3 regions of the Streptomyces sp. JNUCC 63 genome follow, and region 3 is predicted to be linked to each of the others. Evidence: riboswitches for the same ligand, from Rfam matches in the RefSeq annotation. Region 3 holds a riboswitch; each other region holds the start of a gene.

Region 1 (7,178 bases), 4.2 Mb from region 3:
CCCCCACCGGCGGCCGCCGAGGCCGATGCCGCCTCCGGGACGGAGGGGACCGCCGCCGACGGCCGGAACGCCGAGGAAGCCTCCGAACCTGCGCTGACGGGCCGCCAACGGCTGGTGAAGAGCCTGTGGCCGCCGCGCTTCACCCGGGCCCAACTCGTCGTCGCCCTGCTGCTGTTCGGCCTCGGCTTCGGGCTTGCCGTGCAGGTCGCCTCCAACAGCGACAGTGACAGCGCGCTGCGCGGCGCCCGGCAGGAAGATCTTGTTCGCATCCTCGATGAACTGGACGACCGTACTCAGCGTCTTGAGGACGAGAAGCAGGGTCTCGAGAAGCAGCGCCAGGAGCTGGAGAACAGCTCGGACCAGGCCGAGGAGGCCCGTAAGCAGACGGCCGAGAAGGAGAAGCAACTCGGCATCCTGGCGGGCACGGTGGGCGCGCAGGGGCCCGGCATCACGATGACGATCGAGGACACGAAGGGGACGGTCCAGGCGGACATGCTGCTCGACGCAATACAGGAGCTGCGCGCGGCCGGTGCGGAGGCGATCCAGATCAACGGGGTACGGGTGGTCGCGGGCACCTATCTGACCGACTCCGGCAAGAGTGTTGACGTCGACGGGAACAAGATCGAAGCTCCCTATCGTTTCCAGGTCATCGGCAAGCCGCAGGACCTCGAGCCGGCGCTCAACATCCCCGGAGGCGTGGTGCAGACCCTTGAGAAGGAGCAGGCCACCGTGATCGTCGAGCGGTCGGACAAGATCGTCGTGGACGCCTTGCGGGCGGCGAAGCGCCCTGACTACGCTCGGTCGTCCTCGCAGTGAACCGGCGGTGCATGGCGGCTGTCCGGCAGGGGCATGAGGTTGCGGGGGGTCGACGCACCGATTGGGTGGTGCGTGGTGGAAACTGTTTGGTGGATACGGACGTTGTGAGGATGTCCGGGTCGACCGGTGTATGCAGTCAGGGTTCGTCCTGCCCCACGGGCGGGTCTGTTTCGGTCAAGGGGAATCGCCCGTGAAGTTGTTTGCGAAGTTGTTCGGCAAGAGCGCGCGAGAGGGCGGCGAGAACGCGACGGCCCGCCATCGCGCACAGCCCGACGCCGAGGGCCAGCGCCCGCTGTTCCGGGACCAGGCCGCCGGTGAGGGCCGTGACATTTCGGGCGGTCAGGGCGCGCCGTCTGTTGACCCTGCCCGGTCGGGCGACATAGGTTTCGGACAACCGTCAACCTCAAGTACGGGTGGAGGGTTTGCCGCCGACCCGTACGCGTCCAATGCCCCGGCGGGGCAGCCGCGGCAGGAGGATCCGTCCATGTCGGCCCTGGTGTGTACGAGGTGCGGTAACCGCAACGCGGAGAACAGCCGCTTCTGTTCCAACTGCGGCGCGCCGCTGCGGGCCGGTGCGACACCGGAGCGTGCCTCGGAGACGACGTCCACGATCTCCATCTCAGGCATCGAGGCCTACGACGCCGAAGCCACCGGCCAGACGCCCATGCTGTCTCCGGAGGCGCAGGCGGCCGTCGACGCGCTGCCGCTCGGCTCCGCCCTGCTGGTGGTCCGCCGCGGGCCGAACTCCGGCAGCCGCTTCCTGCTGGACGGCGAGCTGACCACGGCCGGGCGTCATCCGCAGAGCGACATCTTCCTGGACGACGTGACGGTCTCGCGCCGCCACGTGGAGTTCCGCCGCAGCCCGGACGGCTCGTTCACGGTGGCCGACGTCGGCAGCCTGAACGGCACGTACGTCAACCGGGAGCGGATCGACCAGGTCGCCCTGTCCAACGGTGACGAGGTGCAGATCGGCAAGTACCGGCTGGTGTTCTACTCGAGCCGGCAGGGCATCTGACCCTCCCCGGACTGAAGTCCGGGGGGATCCCAGGGAAGGTCCATGCTTCGAACACCGAGCGGCGGTGCGGGACACGGCACCGCCGCCGCGGACAGTGGGCTGATGAGCATCGGCACGGTGCTGAACGCGCTGCGTGACGAGTTCCCCGAGGTCACCATCTCCAAGATCCGTTTCCTGGAGTCGGAGGGGCTCGTCGAGCCGCAGCGGACCCCCTCGGGGTATCGCAAGTTCAGCGCGGACGACGTCGAGCGGCTCGCCCTGGTCCTGAGGATGCAACGTGACCACTACCTGCCGCTGAAGGTGATCCGCGAGCACCTGGACGCGATGGAGCGCGGCGAGGCGGTCCAGCTGCCGGTGCTCGGCCGGCAGCGCGACGGCGAGGCCGGGCCGCCGGCCGTCGAGGCGCCCACGGCGGCCCGGATCGGGCGGGCCGAGCTGCTCGCCGCCGCCGGGATCGAGGACGCGGAGCTTCAGGAGTGGGAGTCGTACGGGCTCCTCACCCCGTTGGCGGACGGTTCCTACGACGCCGAGGCGGTGACCGTGGCCTCGCTCGTCGGTGAGCTGGGGCGCTTCGGAATCGAGCCCCGTCACCTGCGGGTGATGAAGGCGGCCGCCGACCGGGAGGCCGGGCTGGTCGACCAGGTGGTGGCCCCGCTCAAGCGGCACCGCAATCCGCAGACCAGGGCCCATGCCGAGGCCCGCACGAAGGAGCTGGCGGCGCTCACGGTGCGGTTGCACGGGGCTCTGGTGCAGACGGCGCTCGGGGTGCGGCTGCCCTGACGGGGCCGGTCGCGGCGGCCGGATCGTCCCCCCGTTTCCGGCCCGACTACCCAAACGTCCCGGGCACGGCCTAGGGTTGCTGTGTGAACGAGCTCGATGTCGTAGGTGTCCGGGTCGAAATGCCCTCCAACCAGCCGATCGTGCTCCTGCGTGAAGTGGGAGGCGACCGTTACCTCCCCATCTGGATCGGACCGGGGGAGGCGACGGCGATCGCCTTCGCCCAGCAGGGCATGGCCCCTGCCAGGCCGCTGACCCACGACCTGTTCAAGGACGTGCTGGAGGCCGTCGGCCAGGAGCTCACGGAAGTGCGCATCACAGATCTGCGTGAGGGCGTCTTCTACGCGGAGCTGGTCTTCGCCAGTGGGGTCGAGGTGAGCGCTCGGCCGTCCGACGCCATAGCGCTGGCGCTGCGTACCGGAACGCCGATCTTCGGCAGCGACACGGTGCTCGACGACGCGGGCATCGCGATTCCGGACGAGCAGGAGGACGAGGTGGAGAAGTTCCGCGAGTTCCTCGACCAGATCTCGCCGGAAGACTTCGGCAGCAGCAGCCAGTGAGAACCGGCAGCCGGTGAAACGCCCCTGTCTGCCATCGGCCGCATGGAGCCCTGCAGCCTGCCGCCCGGGCATTCGGCTAGCCTTTCCCCGCATGGGGGTACGCGAAACCACTCTTAGGGTGATTATCACTCGGCGTGCCGAGTGTGGCGATCGTTGACGCGCCCCTGGTGACTGCCTACCGTCGAGGAGGCAGGTCGAGGACGGAGGTCGGCGTGAGAAGCAGCGGCGACGGTACGGCTGGGGGTGTCCCCGGAAGCGGTGTCCGGGGGAGTTACCCCTACCAGGGCAGCGCGGCCGATCCCGCTCCGTTGCGACCGACAGCCGTGCCGAGCAGCGGAGGGGCGACGTCCATGGCGTCCGAGCAGATCGGCTACCGCGGTCCGACGGCCTGCGCCGCCGCAGGCATCACCTACCGGCAACTGGACTACTGGGCGCGTACCGGCCTGGTGGAGCCGAGCGTGAGGCCCGCCTACGGCTCCGGCACGCAGCGCCTGTACAGCTTCCGTGACGTCGTCGTCCTGAAGATCGTCAAGCGCTTCCTCGACACCGGCGTCTCGCTGCAGAACATCCGTACGGCCGTCCAGCACCTGCGGGAGCGCGGCTTTCGCGACCTGGAGCGGATGACGCTGATGAGCGACGGCGCCACGGTGTACGAGTGCACGTCGCCCGACGAGGTGCACGCCCTGCTCCAGGGGGGCCAGGGGATCTTCGGCATCGCGGTCGGCGTGGTGTGGCGCGATGTGGAGAGCGCGCTGTCGCAGCTGCACGGTGAGCGCGTCGACACCGGGGAGACCCTGGTGGGGCACAACCCCGGTGACGAGCTCGCCCGGCGCCGCAACCGGGCGGTCTGACCGGCTCCGCGGACCGGCGCTCACGCCTCGGAACGGCTCCGAGCGGTCCGTTGTCAGTGGTGTGGTGCAGCATCGTGGATGTGAGAACCGCGCCCACGATCCTGCATCTCGACATGGATGCCTTCTTCGCGTCGGCGGAGCAGGCGTCCAAACCGAGCCTGCGCGGGAAGGCCGTCGTCGTGGGCGGGCTCGGACCGCGCGGAGTGGTGGCCACCGCGTCGTACGAGGCGCGGGTCTTCGGCGTCCACTCGGCGATGCCGATGGCCCAGGCGCGGCGGCTGGCGCCGAACGCCGCGTACCTGGTGCCGCGCTTCGCCTTCTACCGGTCCGTCAGCGAGCAGGTGATGGGGCTGCTGCGGGCCCTGTCGCCGCTGGTGGAGCCGCTGAGCCTGGACGAGGCGTTCGTGGACCTCGAGGCCGGGGGAGCGGCCTGGGACGCGGACTCGGCCCGGCTGGCGGGGACCAGGCTGCGCGCCGACATCCGGGCCGTCACGGGGCTGACCGGCTCCGTGGGACTGGCCGCCTCCAAGATGCTCGCCAAGATCGCCTCCGAAAAGGCGAAGCCCGACGGGCTGGTGCTCATCGAGCCCGGCACCGAGCGGGCCCTGCTCGGACCCATGTCCGTGCGGACCCTGCCGGGCGTCGGGCCGGCGACGGGCGACCATCTGCGGCGGGCCGGGATCCACACCGTCGACGAGCTCGCCGAAGCGGGTGAGGACGAGCTCGTACGGCTGCTCGGCAAGGCGCACGGCCACGCGCTGTACGCCATGGCGCTGGCCCACGACGAGCGGCCCGTCGTCGCCGAGCGCGAGGCCAAGTCGGTGTCGGTCGAGGACACCTACGACGTGGACATCCACGACCGGACCCGGGTGGGCATGGAGGTGCGGCGGCTCGCCGACCGGTGCGTACGGCGGCTGCGCGCGGCCGGGCTGTCGGGGCGCACCATCGTGCTGAAGGTGCGCCGCTACGACTTCTCCACCCTGACCCGGTCCGAGACCCTGCGCGGGCCCACGGACGACCCCGCGGTGGTGCGGGAGGCGGCTGCCCGGCTGCTGGACTCCGTGGACACCACGGGCGGCGTACGGCTGCTCGGCGTGGGCGTGTCCGGGCTCGCCGACTACACCCAGGAGGACCTGTTCGCCCAGGCGGCGGGCGCGGAGGCCGAGAGCCCCGTCGAAGAGCCGGGGCAGGAGCCGGTAGCGGACCAGCCGGCCCCCGCCGAGCGGCGCTGGCCCTCCGGCCACGACGTACGGCACGCCGAGTACGGCCACGGCTGGGTCCAGGGCAGCGGCCTCGGCCGCGTCACCGTCCGCTTCGAGACCCCCGGCTCCCCGCCGGGCCGGATACGGACCTTCCCCACCGACGACCCGGACCTGGAACCGGCGGATCCTCTCCCTCTGGTGCACCGCATACCCCCCGGACCCAGGGGCACGGCGCTGTCGGGGCCGGGGGACGGGGCAGGCGGTCACGTGTCCTCGGAGGCTGCCGTCAAAGGGGGCTGACGCGGCTCGGGTGTCAGGTCTCGTCCGGGCCCGAGCCGGAGCCCGCCAGGTTGCCGAAGTCGCGGTCCGGGAAGGAGGGGGGAGGGGCGACGTCCAGGCCGTAGTGGTGGTAGAGCTGCAGTTCCTGCGCGGGGGAGAGATGGCGGCCCACGCCGAAGTCGGGGGCCTCCTTGACCAGGGAGCGGTCGAAGGGGACTCGCAGAGTGCCCTCGACCAGCTCGCTGGGCTCCAGGGGCACGAAGGCGTCCCGGGAGAACAGGCCGGTGCGTATGGCCGCCCACTCCGGGACACCGGTCGCGTCGTCGAGGTAGACCTCGTCCACCGTGCCGATCTTGTGGCCATTGCGATCGAACGCCTTGCGGCCGATCAGGTTGCGCGGATCGATCTCGGTCTGCACGGTCCCTCCACATGGTCGCAGCTCATCCGTAAGCACTACGAAAGAGCACAATCAGCACGACGGCCACTCGAAGGCCCCGGCGCCCGCCCCGCTGGTACGCTGGCAACGGCTGCTGACCCCGTGCGGGAGAGCTCTCCGGCACCACCGGAGGCGCCGAAGGAGCAAATCCTCCCCGGAATCTCTCAGGCCCACGTACCGCACGGACGAGGTCACTCTGGAAAGCAGAGCGGGTGTCGACGGTGTCCGCTCTCACCGACGGTGAAAACCGGGAGCCCGCGGGCGGCCCGGTGAAGCTCTCAGGTTGAGATGACAGAGGGGGAGGCCGTCGGGGCACCCGTGCCGTGGTGTCCCTCGAAGGTCGTGTCAGACCAGGAGGCCTCCGCAATGACCGCCCAGCGCATTCCACTCTCCGCGCTCGAACAGGGCATCCCCTTCGAGCAGCGCCACATCGGGCCCGACCAGGAGGCGCGGGCCAAGATGCTCGCGCAGGTCGGCTACGGCTCGCTCGACGAGCTCACGGCCGCCGCGGTGCCCGATGTCATCAAGAACACCGACGCGCTCGACCTGCCGGGCGCCCGCACCGAGGCCGAGGTGCTGGCCGAGCTGCGCTCGCTGGCCGGCCGCAACCAGGTCCTCGGCTCGATGATCGGACTCGGCTACTACGGCACCTTCACCCCGCCGGTCATCCTGCGCAACGTCATGGAGAACCCGGCCTGGTACACCGCCTACACCCCGTACCAGCCGGAGATCTCCCAGGGCCGCCTCGAGGCGCTGCTGAACTTCCAGACCATGGTCGCCGACCTCACCGGCCTGCCGACCTCCGGCGCCTCCCTGCTGGACGAGGGCACCGCCGCCGCCGAGGCCATGGCGCTGTCCCTGCGCATGGGCAAGAACAAGAAGGGCCTGTTCCTGGTCGACGCGGACGCGCTGCCGCAGACCATCGCCGTCATCCAGACCCGCGCCGAGCCGACCGGCGTCGAGGTCGTCGTCGCCGACCTGACCGAGGGCATCCCGGCGGACATCGCCGAACGCGAGATCAACGGCGTACTCCTGCAGTACCCGGGCGCCTCCGGTGCCGTACGCGACCTGAAGCCCGTCATCGACCAGGCACACGAACTGGGCGCCCTGGTCACCGTCGCCGCCGACCTGCTCGCCCTCACGCTGCTGAAGTCGCCGGGCGAGCTGGGCGCGGACATCGCGGTCGGCACGACCCAGCGCTTCGGCGTGCCGATGGGCTTCGGCGGCCCGCACGCCGGCTAC
Region 2 (7,178 bases), 5.4 Mb from region 3:
CGGGCTCGCGGCAGGGACTTCCCCAAGAGGAGACGGCTGACGAGCGGGCTTTCGTCCTCCCGTCAGGCCTGTGCAAGCTCTCGGCGGACGAGCGGGAAATCCGTTGACATCTCCGCCCCCAGAGAACTAGGACAGAAGTCACAAAGCCGCATGTACGTGCATGTCCTCAAACCCCGGCGGCTCCCCGGCGAAAACCGCCACCAGGACTCCCACGTGCGCTGCGGGAAGAAGGCGAACAATGAGCGACACCGAACAGGCACCCGAGGAACCCGAGGCGACCCCGACGGAAGGTGAGCAGCCGGAAACCGAAGCAGCGGAAACCGAAGAGACAACGGAAGCAGAAGCCACCCCCACCGCCGACGAAACCGCGGCACCCGAGGCAACCCCAACCGAAGGTGAGCAGCCGGAAACCGAAGCAGCGGAAACCGAAGAGACAACGGAAGCAGAAGCCACCCCCACCGCCGACGAAACCGCGGCACCCGAGGCAACCCCAACCGAAGGTGAGCAGCCGGAAACCGAAGCAGCGGAAACCGAAGAGACAACGGAAGCAGAAGCCACCCCCACCGCCGACGAAACCGCGGCACCCGAGGCAACCCCAACCGAAGCCGAACAGCCGACAACCGAGGAGGGGGAAGCGGAGGCCTCGACGACCGAGCCTGAGTAAGGCTGGATGACCGTGGTAAGGAAACCACGATCACTGATATCGACGGGTAGTGCTTTCCCCCGCGGCCGGAAGAGAATGCTCCAGCTATGGCATTCTCCTCCGGCCGCGATTCTCGTCCACCATCCCCCAGCACCCGGGAACCGGTCACCTGCCGGCAACCCCAGGGCCTCGCAAACCGCGAACGGCCCATGCGCATGGGTCAAGAATGCGGTGACCGAGGCGCCCCGGTCGCCGTGGGTCTTGATCGCGCGTTGGCGAGTGTGCAACCTCGTGGTTGCGATGCTGTTCCAGATACAGCTCTGCTCGGGACTCACTCAGGTTTTCTCAGCGGACGGCCGATCAGCACTGCCACAGGAACGAGCCTTCCTTGCACGTCACGCATGCGAAGGCGTATCCGCAGCCACCTCCACCGAAGTTCATCGCTGTCCGGTGGTCGCGTCCCTCCTCGAACTGGGCCATGAAGCTCATCGGCTGCGCGCACGACGGGCACGCCTGCGTCTCGTCGTGCTGCAGCCACGACGGAACGCCGCCCAGTTGGCCGAGGACGTCCCGCAAGGGACGGCCATAAGCCTGCGACCAGTTACTGCGTGCCTCGTGGTAGGGAACCGCGTCGATCGCCGTGCAGTCGATGCCGCAGGTCTCTGACAACACGGTCTCGCCTTCCGCCGGCACCGGGGCGGGCGTGAGCCCGGCGCAAGGGAACAGCAGCGCCCGGTTGCCGCCCGCGACCGGATCCCACTCGTCGCACAGCCCCGGGTCGTTCCGGCACATGAAGACCGACAGGACGCACTCGGCCACCGCGGCTGCCTCGGCACCCTGGGTGCCGGGGGCGTTCGCCAGCAGCTGCGCGAGGAACTGCATCGGTCCCGAGCACGCCGCGCACTGCGGCCAGGTGAACCCGGCCGGCACCAGCGGCACGCCGCCGGTGCGTGTCACCAGCGCATGGTCATCGACCGGACCCGCATACGTCATCAAGGTGGTGATCACGGTCGGGAAGCCTGGATCAGCCATACGACAGTCCCCCTGCGGCCCGACCGTGGGAGCACGCCGCCGGGCTGGTAAGACGGGGCCCTTCACGCACGATCGTCCGCCGGACCAGAGGCTTCACCGTGCTCCCCTACGCCGCCACGCTCGACGGCACGCTGATCGAATCGGACCGGGTCGCCGGCGTGCGCGAGAACGGCAACGACTGGTGGTTCCGCCAGAAGGACAAGGCCTTCGGCGGGAACGTGCAGTTCCTGGCCGCCCCCGACGGCACGCCGTCGTGGGCCTCCGAGGTCGAGCCCGGCAGCGTCCCCGACATCACCGCCGCCCGCCTCCACGTCCTCCCGACCCTGTACAAGGCGGCCACCGACGGCCTGCCACCCTCGCGGACAAAGGCTGTACAGGCGCCGGCATCGGCATCCTGTCCCCGCCCGTCGCCCGAAGGGCCGCTCCGAGCAGGCACTCCACATCGATCCTCGCACCACCGGGACCAACGCCCTGCTCAAAAGCATCCGTGCCCTCGGCGAACGCGCCGCAGCCGAGCTCAAGCAGCGCCGGCGCGCCCTGCAACACGTCACCCTCAGCCCCAGCCGGATCGGCGACATCGCCCGCGCCGCCCTCGTCCTTGACGGAACCTGGAAATGATCACCGTTGAGAAAACGTCAGTGAGCGTAACCATGTATGAGAGTGTGTGTCGTTGTCATCGAAGCCGGCAGCGTAGTCCTCCAGCGGCCCCGCACCGGCGGACACGGACGACGAGCAGTCATCACATCCACCCCCGCTACTCGTGCTGCCTCTGGCCCTCCCCCATGTCAACGAACCACCGGTAGTGGGCACCGGTCGGCGCGCGACGGAGCCGGCGGCGTCCGTGAAGACACCGCGGCCCCCTTCGCCCTCGTACGGGGAAGGGGGCCGCGGTGGGATGGCGGACGGTTCAGGGAGCCGCGGTGGCGGCGGGGGCATGGTCGTGATCGCGGCGGGTGGGGGCCTCGCCCTCGTCAAGGGCGACGTCCTTCGTCTCCTTGCCGATCAGCAGCGAGACCAGGGTCAGCAGCGCCATCACGGAGAGGTAGACACCGACCAGCCACGGCGAGCCGTCGCCGGCCTCCCACAGCGCCACCGCGATGAACGGGGCGACGGCCGCGCCGAGGATCGAGCTGACGTTGTACGAGATGCCGGAGCCGGTGTAGCGCACGCTCGTCGGGAAGAGTTCCGGCAGGAGCGCGCCCATCGGGCCGAAGGTCATGCCCATCAGCGTGAAGCCGAGCACCAGCCACAGCACCACGCCGAGCGTGCCCATGCCGATCAGCGGTACCCACACCAGCCCGAAGACCAGGATCGTGGCGGTGACCCAGATCAGGGTGGCGCGACGACCGTACTTGTCGGCGAGCGGGCCGGAGATCAGGGTGAACGCGGCGAAGAACAGCACGCCGAAGATCATCATCACTACGAAGGTGGTGTAGCTGTACCCCAGGCCGGGCACCGCGGTGTCCTTCGGGGCACGGCCGTAGCTCAGCGAGAACGTGGTCATCAGATAGAAGAGCACGTACGTCGCGAGCATGAAGAAGGTGCCGAGGATCAGCTGCTTCCAGTGGTTGCGGAAGACGGTGGCCAGCGGCAGCTTCCGCACCAGTCCGGCCTCGCGGGTCTTGGCGAAGACCGTCGACTCGACGAGGCGCATCCGCACCCACAGGCCGATCGCGACCATCACGGCGGAGAACAGGAACGGCACGCGCCAGCCCCAGCTCAGGAAGGCCTCGGAGGGCTGCGACGGGTCGGCGCCCGCCGTGGACGGCTGCAGCGCGCCGATGATCAGGAAGAGCCCGTTGCCGATGATGAAGCCGAGCGGGGCTCCCAGCTGCGGGAACGTGCCGTAGAGGGCGCGCTTGTCGCTGGGGGCGTTCTCGGTGGCGACCAGGGCGGCGCCGCTCCACTCGCCGCCGAGTGCGAAGCCCTGCGCGAGCCGCATCAGCACCAGCAGCGCGGTGGCGATCCAGCCGGCCTGCGCGTAGGTGGGCAGCACGCCGATGAGGAAGGTGGCGATGCCCATGGTGAGAAGTGAGGCCACCAGCGTGCCCTTGCGGCCGATCCGGTCGCCGAGGTGTCCGAAGACGACGGCGCCGATCGGGCGGGCGACCATCGCGGCGCCGAACACCGCGAAGGACGACAGCAGCGCCGTGGTCGGGTCGCTGTTCGGGAAGAAGAGCGCGGGGAAGACCAGGACGGCGGCGGTCGCGTAGATGTAGAAGTCGTAGAACTCGATCGTCGTGCCGATGAGGCTCGCGATGAGGACGCGGGACCGCGAGTTGACGGGTGCCTGGGCTGGGCCGGTGGTTGGTGCGGGCATTTCTTGGTCTTTCGCACGAGGGCAAAGAACGGCCGTCGGCGGTACGGGCCGACGGCCCGCACGACGGCACGCGTTTCCCTTCGAGAAACGGCTGCGCGAACGGTGCGGGCATGGTAACGATGTCAAGAATCTCATTTACCAGTCGCCTCATATCAAGATGTGAGACGCGTCCGGGCTGCCGGGTGTCCTGGGAACATGCCGGCGAACGGTCCGGCGCGGACCGGGACCGGGTCACCCGCGCGCTGATGGACCTGGACGACTCCCCCCGAAACCGTCGGCGACGCACTGCAGGCCGCCGCCGCGGTCTTCCCCTTCGTCTACTGCTCGTTCTCTTCGGCACGCTACCGGCGCGCCGTGCCGCCCGTATGCCGGCCGTGTTCTCCCGGTGCACCTGGCTGCGTTCCGGAGCCGGGGGTCCGGCGACCTGATCGACGACGAGATCACCCTCGGCTGGTGGACCGGCCCGGACGGCACCGGCGGCGAGCAGATCTCGCTGCACGTCCACGACTACGAGGCTTGCGCCAGCACCCCGAGCGCGGACCTGACGCCCTATGACTCCCAGTACGAGGGCTACATGGGCAACTACGGCAACACGCTGGACCACCGGTACCGGCCTGTCTCAGTCGTGGTGTGGCCACGCGGGCGGACCTTCGCGGCGCGAGGCCGTTCATGATCGCGGTCGTGGTGACCCTGCGTGGTTCCGGCACGGAAAGCGATCAAGAACCACGATGAGGACATACGCCTTGAGCTGCACAAACGCCATCCCTTGAAGGCGAGTGCCGTACCACTCGAAACTACTCGAAAGCAACGTCCAGCATTCGGCCGGTCCCTTGACCGGTCGCTGATGTGGTCCTAGTCTCACCGCACATCGCCGTTCACCCCGCAGCGGGAGAGTACCGAGTCAGCCAGACCCGGGCGCCGAAGGAGCAACACCTCCCCGGAAACTCTCAGGCACCCCTACCGCTCGGGCAGGCGACTCTGGAAAGCAGGCGCTCACGCGCCTCGCCCACGGTGCAAGCCGCGCTCCGCGCGGTGAAGCTCTCAGGCCCATGACAGAGGGGGAGGCTCACTCGGCCGCACGGGCACCGCCCGTGCTCGACACTCGAGGAGCCCCCGATGGCTGTCCCGCTGCCTCCCCCCTTACCGCCGCCCGTCTGCCGACTTCCGGGCTGATTTTCGGCTTTCCGCGTGGGCGTGTTCAGCGTGTCCGGCACCGTTCCGGTCGGCTGCCGCATGTCCGCGCACAGGATCATCCTGCCCGTTCGTCGCCTGTGCGCGCGGTCACTTTCCGAGACACCCCTATCGCGTGCCCGCACGCGTCTTGAGATCCATGAGGTTTGCTCCCTGATGTCTGAAAGCAGTGACACCGGCCTGACCACCTTGCCGGTGTCCGGATCGACGCCCCCGCCCGGGGGCGAGCAGCATCTTTCCCGGCAGTTGTCCAACCGGCACATCCAGCTCATCGCGATCGGTGGTGCGATCGGAACCGGCCTGTTCATGGGGTCGGGCAAGACGATCTCGCTGGCCGGCCCCTCGGTGATCTTTGTCTACATGATCATCGGCGTGATGCTGTTCTTCGTGATGCGGGCGATGGGCGAGCTGCTGCTGTCCAACCTGCGCTACAAGTCCTTCGCCGACTTCGCGGCCGACCTGCTCGGCCCGTGGGCCGGCTTCTTCACCGGCTGGACCTACTGGTTCTGTTGGATCGTCACCGGCATCGCCGACGTCATCGCGATCTCCGGATACGTGTCGTACTGGTGGCACGGCCTTGCGCTGTGGATACCGGCGCTGGCCGCGGTCGTCGTGCTGATCGTCCTGAACCTGCCCACCGTGAAGGCGTTCGGCGAGACCGAGTTCTGGTTCGCACTGATCAAGATCGTCGCGATCGTGGCGCTGATCGTCGTCGGGCTCGGCATGGTGTTCAACCACTTCCAGGCGCCCGGGGGCGCCGCCGCAGGCTTCTCCAACCTCTGGAACGACGGCGGCTTCTTCCCCACCGGTCCCATGGGATTCGTCGCGGGTTTCCAGATCGCGACCTTCGCCTTCGTCGGCATCGAACTGGTCGGCACCACCGCGGCCGAGACCAAGAACCCGGAACGGAACCTGCCCAAGGCGATCAACTCGATCCCGGTGCGTGTGATGCTGTTCTACGTGGTCGCGCTGGTCGTGATCATGTCGGTCACGCCCTGGCGCGAGATCAGCGCGGACCGCAGCCCGTTCGTCGTGATGTTCACCCTCGCCGGCCTCGGGGTCGCCGCCTCGGTGATCAACTTCGTCGTGCTGACCTCGGCCGCCTCGTCAGCGAACTCGGGCATCTACTCCACCTCACGGATGGTCTACGGGCTGGCCCAGGAGGGCGACGCCCCGGCGCGATTCGGCCGACTCACCTCCAGGAAAGTCCCGGCCAACGCCCTGTTCCTGTCCGGGGTGTTCCTGCTCGCCGGTGTGGTCATGCTCGCCACGGACAACTCGATCATCGAGGCATTCACCTTGGTGACCACCGTCTCCGCCGTGCTGTTCATGTTCGTCTGGTCGATCATCCTGATCAGCTACATCGTGTACCGCAAGCGCCGTCCGCACCTGCACGAGGCATCGACGTTCAAGATGCCCGGCGGCATCGCCATGTGCTACGTCGTGCTCGCGTTCTTCGCGTTCCTCATCTGGGCACTGACCCAGAAGTCCGACACGCTGCAGGCGCTTCTGGCGACCCCGGTGTGGTTCGTCGTCCTCGGCATCGCATGGGCAGTGCTCCGCCGTCGCCCCCGCCGTCTGGCCCATGAGGCTGCCGTCCGCTCCGAAACCGAAGCCGAGCATCAGGACTGACATCGCGGCCACCGAATCCATGGACCGGCACTGAAAGCGAGCGGCGTTCCCGTCTGCTGGGAACGCCGCTCGCTTTCGGGTGTGCGGAAATGTGACCGCCCCACGCGGCAACGGGGTGTACCGGCTGTGCGGGGTGGTCAGGACCGTGACCGGCTCGGCGAACGTCACCGCCGGGCAGGCGGTGTTCTCGCAGCGGAAGCGGCGTACGCACAACTCGATCACGCCGCCGAGACCGCCCGCGGACCCGGCTTGCCGTCATCGCGGTTCTGCCCGAGCAGACCGCCGCGCACGGCATCGAGGTCAAGCCGACCACGGTGACCGCCCGGCCCCGCCCCCGTCCCAGTGAGACCCGGGCCAAGG
Region 3 (7,178 bases):
CGTGCAGGGGCGTGTCGAGAACGTTCTTCTGTTCAGTCATGTGCTTCGTTCCGCTCCTCAGCCGGCCGTGTGGGCGGCGTACTCGTCGGCGGAGAGCAGGTCGGCCGGCTCGCCCTCGAGGCGCACCTTGAACAGCCAGCCGCCCTCGAAGGGCGCGGAGTTCACCAGCGACGGGTCACTCACCACGTCCTCGTTGACCGCGGTGACCTCACCGCTGACCGGGGAGTACAGGTCGGACACCGACTTGGTCGACTCCAGCTCGCCGCAGGTCTCGCCCGCGGCCACCGTGTCGCCGACCTCCGGGAGCTGGGCGTAGACGACATCGCCGAGCGCGTTGGCCGCGAACTCCGTGATGCCGATCGTGGCGACGCCGTCCTCGACGGGCGACACCCACTCGTGCTCCTTGCTGTAGCGCAGCTGCTGGGGGTTGTTCATGGCCTGAATTCTCCTGTACGCGGGGAGTGCTGGTGAATGAGGGACTGCTAAAGATGTGCGTGACCAGGGATGACGCGGCTCACGTCACTCCGACCGGTTGCGCCGGTGTCACTTCTGCCGCTGGTAGAAGGGCAGCGCCACGACCTCGTACGGCTCGTGACTGCCCCGGATGTCCACCGCGACACCCGCCGTGCCCGGGGCGGCGTGCGAGGCGTCGACGTAGGCCATGGCGATCGGCTTGCCCAGGGTGGGGGAGGGGGCGCCGGAGGTGACCTCGCCGATCACCTCGCCGCCGGCGACGACCGGGTACCCGGCGCGCGGGACCCGGCGGCCCTCGGCGACCAGGCCGACGAGGACCCGGGGCGGCTCGGCGGCGGCGTGCTCGGCGGCGGCCAGCAGGGCCTCGCGCCCCACGAAGTCGCCCTCCTTGTCGAACTTGACCACCCGGCCGAGGCCCGCGTCGAACGGGGTCAGCGCGAGCGACAGCTCGTGCCCGTACAGCGGCATGCCGGCCTCCAGGCGCAGCGTGTCCCGGCAGGACAGGCCGCACGGCACAAGCCCGGCCGGGGCGCCGGCCTCGGTGATCGCCTGCCAGAGCTTCTCCGCGTCGCCCGGGGCCACGAACAGCTCGAAGCCGTCCTCGCCGGTGTACCCGGTGCGGGCGATCAGCGCGGGGACGCCCGCGACGATGCCGGGCAGAGCGGAGTAGTACTTCAGGCCGTCGAGGTCGGCCTCGGTGAGGGACTTCAGGACGGCGAGGGACTCGGGGCCCTGGACGGCGAGCAGCGCGTAGTTGTCCCGGTCGTCGCGGACCTCGGCGTCGAAGCCGGCCGCCCGCTCGGTCAGCGCGTCGAGGACCGCCTGGGCGTTGGAGGCGTTGGCGACGACCAGGTACTCGGTCTCGGCCGGCCGGTAGACGATCAGGTCGTCCAGGATGCCGCCGTCGACCCGGCAGATCATGGTGTAGCGGGCGCGGCCCAGGCCGATCGAGGCGATGTTGCCGACCAGGGCGTGGTTCAGCAGCGCGGCGGCCTGCGGGCCGGTGACGGTGATCTCGCCCATGTGGGAGAGGTCGAAGAGACCGGCCCTGGTGCGCACGGCGACGTGCTCGTCGCGCTCGGAGCCGTAGCGCAGCGGCATGTCCCAGCCGGCGAAGTCGGTCATCGTCGCGCCGAGCGAGCGGTGCAGCGCATCGAGCGCGGTATGGCGGAGTCGATGGGGTTCGGTACTGCTCATCGGTCGGTCTCCAAGGCAGGACGGGCGAGGACGGATCTCATGTCCTCCCCATCTGTCATCGGAACCTGAGAGGTTCGCCACGACCGCCGTCGGACGGACGGTCACGGCTTGCACCTTGGGTGGAGCCACTGCGTCAGCGGCCCGCTTTTCAGATGTGCCTCGCCCGCGCGGTAACGGTGCCTGAGAGATTCAAGGGAGGGACTTGCTCCTTCGGCGCCCCAGCGACACGGCTGGGGGCTCTCCCGCGCGGATTCAAGCGGCCGGTATGCAGTTGCCGCGCCCATCATTGCACGCCCGGCCCGCTCGCGGCAGGACCACATCTGTGACGGGCCTGTGGCAGTACGCGCACGGAAACGCGAGGCTCGTCCATTACCTTCTCTTTACGCTCGGCGGGGAGACGGACCATGACCACCCCTGGGGAGGACGACGACGGTGAACAGGCCTACGGCACACACGACGCCCCAGCCCCTCGCCGCACCCGAGGAGCACGCCCCGCTGCCGGGGCGGGCGCTCGCCGAGCCGAAGCCCGCGCGGCCCCTCCCGAAGCCCGGACAGGTCGTCGCGGTGCCCGAGGAGACCCGCTCCCGGCCGCGGCGGTCCCCGCCCGCCGTTCGTGACTTGCGTGGAGGGGGCGGACGTGGCGTGCGCGTGCTGTGGTTCGGGCCGGGGGACCTGGTCGTCGTCACCGGGCTGCCCGGCGGTGGCAAGTCGACGTTGATGCGGCGTGCGGTGCGCGGCGCGCGGATCGACTCCCAGGACACCCGCGACCGCTGGGACGCCCGTCTGGCGCCGTACCTGCCCTACGCCCTCTACCGCCCCCTGATCCGCCTCGCCCACTACGCAGGCCTGCGCCGCGTCCTGCGCTCCGGCGACCCGGTCGTGGTCCACGACTGCGGCACACAGCCCTGGGTCCGCGCCTGGCTGGCCCGCGCCGCCCGTCGCCGTGGCGGCACCCTGCACCTGCTCCTGCTGGACGTCGCCCCCGGCACCGCCCTGGCGGGCCAGCGGGAACGCGGCCGCGGCGTCTCGCCGTACGCCTTCCGGCGCCACCGCCGGGCAGTGGCCCGCCTGCTGCGCGCGCTGCGGCGGGGCGAGACGCCGAAGGGCTGCGGCTCGGCGGTCCTGCTGGACCGCGAGGCCGCGGCGGTCCTGCGGCGGATCGAGTTCGTCCCTGTACCCGATAGCCTTCCGGTCACCACAGTGGTTCCCAGCAGGCGGTAGCAGATGGACTTCCCGGCGGACTTCTCCGCGGACTCTTCTCCGGACTTCCCGGCACAGGCGCACCCCCACCCGCACGGCGGTTGGCCCGGCAACGAGCTGGAGGAGGTGCTGTCGGCCTCCCTCGGCGTCCCGTCGGCCGGCGGCCGGATCATCGAGGTCCTCGGCCGCAGCTTCCTCTGGGTTCCCCTGCCCAACGGCGGCGGCCCGCACAGCGGGCCGCTCGACCTGCCCACGCTGGAGGTCGACGGCCAGGCGTACGTGCCGGTCTTCAGCTCCGAGGAACAGCTCCGTCGGGTCGTCGGCTCGCACATGGCGTACACCATCGCGCCCGCCGTCGAGTTCGCGCGCGGACTGCCCCCGCAGGTCGGCATCGCCGTCAACCCGGACGGCATGGTCGGCATCCCGCTGCCGCCGCCGGCCGTGGCCGAGCTGTGCCGGGCGGGCCGCACCCCACTGGACGGCCCGGCGAGCGGCGGCCGCGTCCGCCTCTTCGAACCCGACTGGCAGGACGACCCGGTGGACTTCCTCTCCGCCGCCTCCGCCGAGTTCGCCGAAGCAGGAGTGGTCAGCACCGCCCGCCGCTGCCTGGCCGCCATCGAGACGGCCGACCCGGTCATGTTCATAGGCGTCGAACTGTCCCACCAGGAGGGCGACCTGCTGGCCCGCCCCCTGGACGCCCTGGGCCGTGCCCTGGCCAAGTCCCCGGTCACGTGGCCGGTCAACCTGGTCCTCCTGGACGTGACCCAGGACCCGGTGGCCGACTGGATGAGGGAAAAGGTCCGGCCGTTCTACCAGCACGCCCACTGAGGGCACCCGCGGGCGGCCACGAGCGGCCCACGGCCGCAAAAACGGCAACAGGTACCGAGTTCGCAGGCGGCCTTAAGCTAGTGCTGCGACCGGAAGGGTTCACCGGCTCGCGACGCCCGGCACGGTGCCTCGCCGCGTTGTCGCACCACCCGAGTACATCCAGTACGCGGGCGGTGCTCCGCCTTGCGACGCACCGCACCGGACGCCGCGAGCTTTCCGGCGGACCCTTCCGGTCGCGGGCACTAGGTGCACAGCTCGTCGAGGGGTTCGTGGAGGGGCGGTACAAAAGGTGAGCGTGAGCGCCAGCGGCACGACGGCCGGGCAGGTCGAGCAGACGCTGCGCCAGGTGACGCCCGGGCGTTACGACGCCTACGAGGCGCTGCTGCGCGCACTGGCGACGCCGTCCTCCGGCCAGATCTGGATGCTGCTGTGGCACGGTCAGGCGGGTTCCCCCGACGCCCAGTACGGGCGCATGGAGGTCGACGGCCACGGCTACGCGCCCTGCGTGACCTCCGCCCAGGAGCTGTCGGCCAGCGGCTGGATGCGGTCGTACGAGGTGGTGGACGGCCTCGACGTGGCCCGCACCCTCTATCCCGACCACTACGGTCTCTGGCTGAACCCGCACGCCCCGGGCGGCGGTGTCGGCATCCCCTGGCTCGACCTGCGCCGCATCGCCACCGGTCTGGACCGCCAGCCGGCGGGGCCGCTCAGCCTGTCCGAACCGGCCGTCGAGGTCCCGCAGTTCTACGCCCTGCTCACGCAGAACGCCCACCGCACCCCGGCGGTCCGCTCGCTGCGCCGCGCCTGGGTGCAGCCGGCGCTCGGAGCGCCGTACCTCGCCATCGGCCTGGACGTGTACGACACCTCGCCGGCCGCCGTCGACTCGGTGCGCGCGATGATGCAGCAGTCCATCGGCGCCGTTCCGGACGGGCTGCCGGTGTCGACCGTCGCGATGTCCGACGAGTACGACCCGGTCGCGATGTGGCTGCGTGCCAACTCCCGCCCGTTCTACGACCGCGAGAGCCACGCATCCCCGGCCCAGGCCCCGGCGACCGGCTACGGGTACCCGCCGGCGCGGGGCGGCTACTGACATACCGTCATCCGGGCCGGACCGACGGCAGGGCTTCCCCCGGGCGAGCCTTTTCTTCGCGCGTAGATGAGGGCGGAAGGTCCGTTTCTGTGTCGGGATACCCCAACTCGCCCGTGTCCGACCCCCGTTACCCACTGTCCGGATAACGGAACCCCCTAACCCGCATCACGTTTACGCATCCATTCACCGTCAAGTCTGGCAACTGGTCGCCGATGCGTTGAAGACTCCCGCAGCAGGGGGTTTCGCCCCTGTGTACGACGGACTGAACAACGCCGCCACAGCGGCAAGTGCGGGCCGGCTACCGCCGGTTGAGAGGGGTCCCTGCCTGATGACGGCACCATTGCACGAGCCGACCGCGGAAGCGGCCCCGAGCGCGGTCGACGAAGCGGCGGTAGCGACGACCGGCGCGAAGGCCGTCCAGGGGCGCTCCCTGGGCCGGATCGCCTGGGAGCGCCTCAAACGGGACAAACTCGCCCTGACGGGCGGCATCGTCGTGCTCTTCCTCATCCTGGTCGCGCTGCTCGCGCCCCTGATCGCCCACGCCGTCGGGCAGGACCCCGAGCTCCACCACGAGGACCTGATCGACCCGCTCTTCGGCACCCCCAAGGGGTCCCTCGGCGGCATCAGCGGCGACCACCTCCTCGGCGTCGAGCCGGTCAGCGGCCGCGACATCTTCGCCCGCATCGTCTACGGCGCCCGGATCTCGCTGCTCGTCGGCTTCCTGTCCGCCGTGGTCGCCGTCATCCTGGGGACCGCCCTCGGTATCCTCGCCGGCTTCTTCGGCGGCTGGGTGGACGCGGTCATCAGCCGTGTGATGGACGGCCTGCTCGCCTTCCCGCAACTGCTGTTCATCATCGCGCTGGTCTCCGTCATGCCGAACGCGATGCTCGGCCTGACCGGCACAGGCGTGCGGGTCTTCGTGATGATCCTCGTCATCGGCTTCTTCGGCTGGCCCTACATCGGACGCGTGGTGCGCGGCCAGACGCTCTCGCTGCGCGAACGTGAGTACGTGGAGGCCGCGCGCTCGCTCGGCGCCGGACGCTTCTACATCCTGTTCAAGGAGCTGCTGCCCAACCTCGTTGCGCCCATCATCGTGTACACGACGATGATGATCCCGACCAACATCCTGACCGAGGCCGCCCTCAGCTTCCTCGGCGTGGGCGTCAAGCCGCCGACCGCCTCCTGGGGGCAGATGCTCTCGAACGCGATCGACTACTACGAGGCGGACCCCATGTACATGGTGGTCCCCGGTGTGGCGATCTTCATCACCGTCCTTGCCTTCAACCTCTTCGGCGACGGCGTGCGGGACGCGCTGGACCCGAAGGGCTCCCGCTGAACCGCCTTACCCCCAAGCGTCCCCGTGGCACTTACACGGGGTCTCTCATCTAATCCGGAGGATCCGAGATCGTGACTACCCAACGCACCTCAGGGCGGCGCAAGCAGGCCATGGCCGCTGCGGCCGTGGTCGCCGCGCTGCTGACCACGGCGGCGTGCGGCGGCGGTGGCAAGGACGACAACGGCGGCGGCGGTTCGAAGAGCGGTGCCGCCGGCTTCGACGCAGCCAACAACAAGGTCGCCCAGGCCTCGCTGGCCAAGAAGGGCGGCACGCTGAAGTTCGGTGCCGCCCAGGACGCGGACTCGTGGGACACCACGCGCGGCTACTACGGCATGATGTGGAACTTCGCCCGCTACTACAGCCGCCAGCTGGTCACGAACAAGGCGGAGCCCGGCAAGGCCGGCGCCCAGGTGACCCCGGACCTCGCCACGGATCTCGCCAAGGTCACCGACGGCGGCAAGACCTACACGTACACGCTGCGCGACGGCATCACGTGGGAGGACGGCAAGCCGATCACCTCCAAGGACGTCAAGTACGGCATCGAGCGCGTCTGGGCGCAGGACGTGCTGTCCGGCGGCCCGACCTACCTGAAGGAGGTCCTGGACCCGGAGGGCAAGTACCAGGGCCCCTACAAGGACAAGGACAAGGAGCACCTGGGTCTGAAGGCGATCGAGACGCCGGACGACAAGACCATCGTCTTCCGCCTGCCGAGGGCCAACTCGGACTTCGAGCAGATGCTGTCCCTGATCTCGGCGTCCCCGGTCCGCCAGGACAAGGACACCAAGTCCAAGTACGGTCTGCACCCCTTCTCCTCGGGCCCGTACAAGTTCGAGTCGTACAGCCCGGGCAAGGACCTGAAGCTCGTCCGCAACACCGAGTGGAAGCAGGACTCGGACCCGATCCGCAAGGCGTACCCGGACGAGATCACCATCAAGTTCTTCTCGAACGCCAACGACCTGGACCAGCGTCTGATCGCCGGTGACTACGACCTGGACCTGAACCAGACCGGCATGTCGCCGCAGGGCCGCCAGACCGCCCTGAAGCAGCACAAGG

What was found. Region 3 has a riboswitch for glycine ahead of gcvT (glycine cleavage system aminomethyltransferase GcvT). Riboswitches for the same ligand answer to the same signal wherever they lie in the genome.
Region 1: another riboswitch for glycine. It lies ahead of gcvP (aminomethyl-transferring glycine dehydrogenase); the one in region 3 lies ahead of gcvT (glycine cleavage system aminomethyltransferase GcvT).
Region 2: another riboswitch for glycine. It lies ahead of cycA (D-serine/D-alanine/glycine transporter); the one in region 3 lies ahead of gcvT (glycine cleavage system aminomethyltransferase GcvT).

What each region holds. Positions count from the first base shown of each region.
Region 1 is NZ_CM135963.1:6,625,429-6,632,606, forward strand. Features, by position in the region: gene ACX25U_RS30500 (DUF881 domain-containing protein) at 1-816, shown strand, start outside; gene ACX25U_RS30505 (FHA domain-containing protein) at 947-1,831, shown strand; gene ftsR (transcriptional regulator FtsR) at 1,874-2,611, shown strand; gene ACX25U_RS30515 (bifunctional nuclease family protein) at 2,695-3,168, shown strand; gene ACX25U_RS30520 (MerR family transcriptional regulator) at 3,381-4,019, shown strand; gene ACX25U_RS30525 (DNA polymerase IV) at 4,100-5,521, shown strand; gene ACX25U_RS30530 (PRC-barrel domain-containing protein) at 5,535-5,918, opposite strand; glycine riboswitch at 6,032-6,126, shown strand; gene gcvP (aminomethyl-transferring glycine dehydrogenase) at 6,303-7,178, shown strand, end outside.
Region 2 is NZ_CM135963.1:7,877,686-7,884,863, reverse strand. Features, by position in the region: gene ACX25U_RS36580 (hypothetical protein) at 239-664, shown strand; gene ACX25U_RS36575 (DUF1963 domain-containing protein) at 1,004-1,651, opposite strand; gene ACX25U_RS36570 (MFS transporter) at 2,583-3,995, opposite strand; gene ACX25U_RS36565 (hypothetical protein) at 4,381-4,668, shown strand; glycine riboswitch at 4,871-4,968, shown strand; glycine riboswitch at 4,969-5,058, shown strand; gene cycA (D-serine/D-alanine/glycine transporter) at 5,343-6,818, shown strand.
Region 3 is NZ_CM135963.1:2,428,261-2,435,438, reverse strand. Features, by position in the region: gene glyA (serine hydroxymethyltransferase) at 1-40, opposite strand, end outside; gene gcvH (glycine cleavage system protein GcvH) at 58-435, opposite strand; gene gcvT (glycine cleavage system aminomethyltransferase GcvT) at 544-1,671, opposite strand; glycine riboswitch at 1,714-1,829, opposite strand; glycine riboswitch at 1,830-1,926, opposite strand; gene ACX25U_RS10905 (AAA family ATPase) at 2,104-2,892, shown strand; gene ACX25U_RS10900 (enhanced serine sensitivity protein SseB) at 2,896-3,699, shown strand; gene ACX25U_RS10895 (enhanced serine sensitivity protein SseB C-terminal domain-containing protein) at 3,995-4,789, shown strand; gene ACX25U_RS10890 (ABC transporter permease) at 5,118-6,125, shown strand; gene ACX25U_RS10885 (ABC transporter substrate-binding protein) at 6,197-7,178, shown strand, end outside.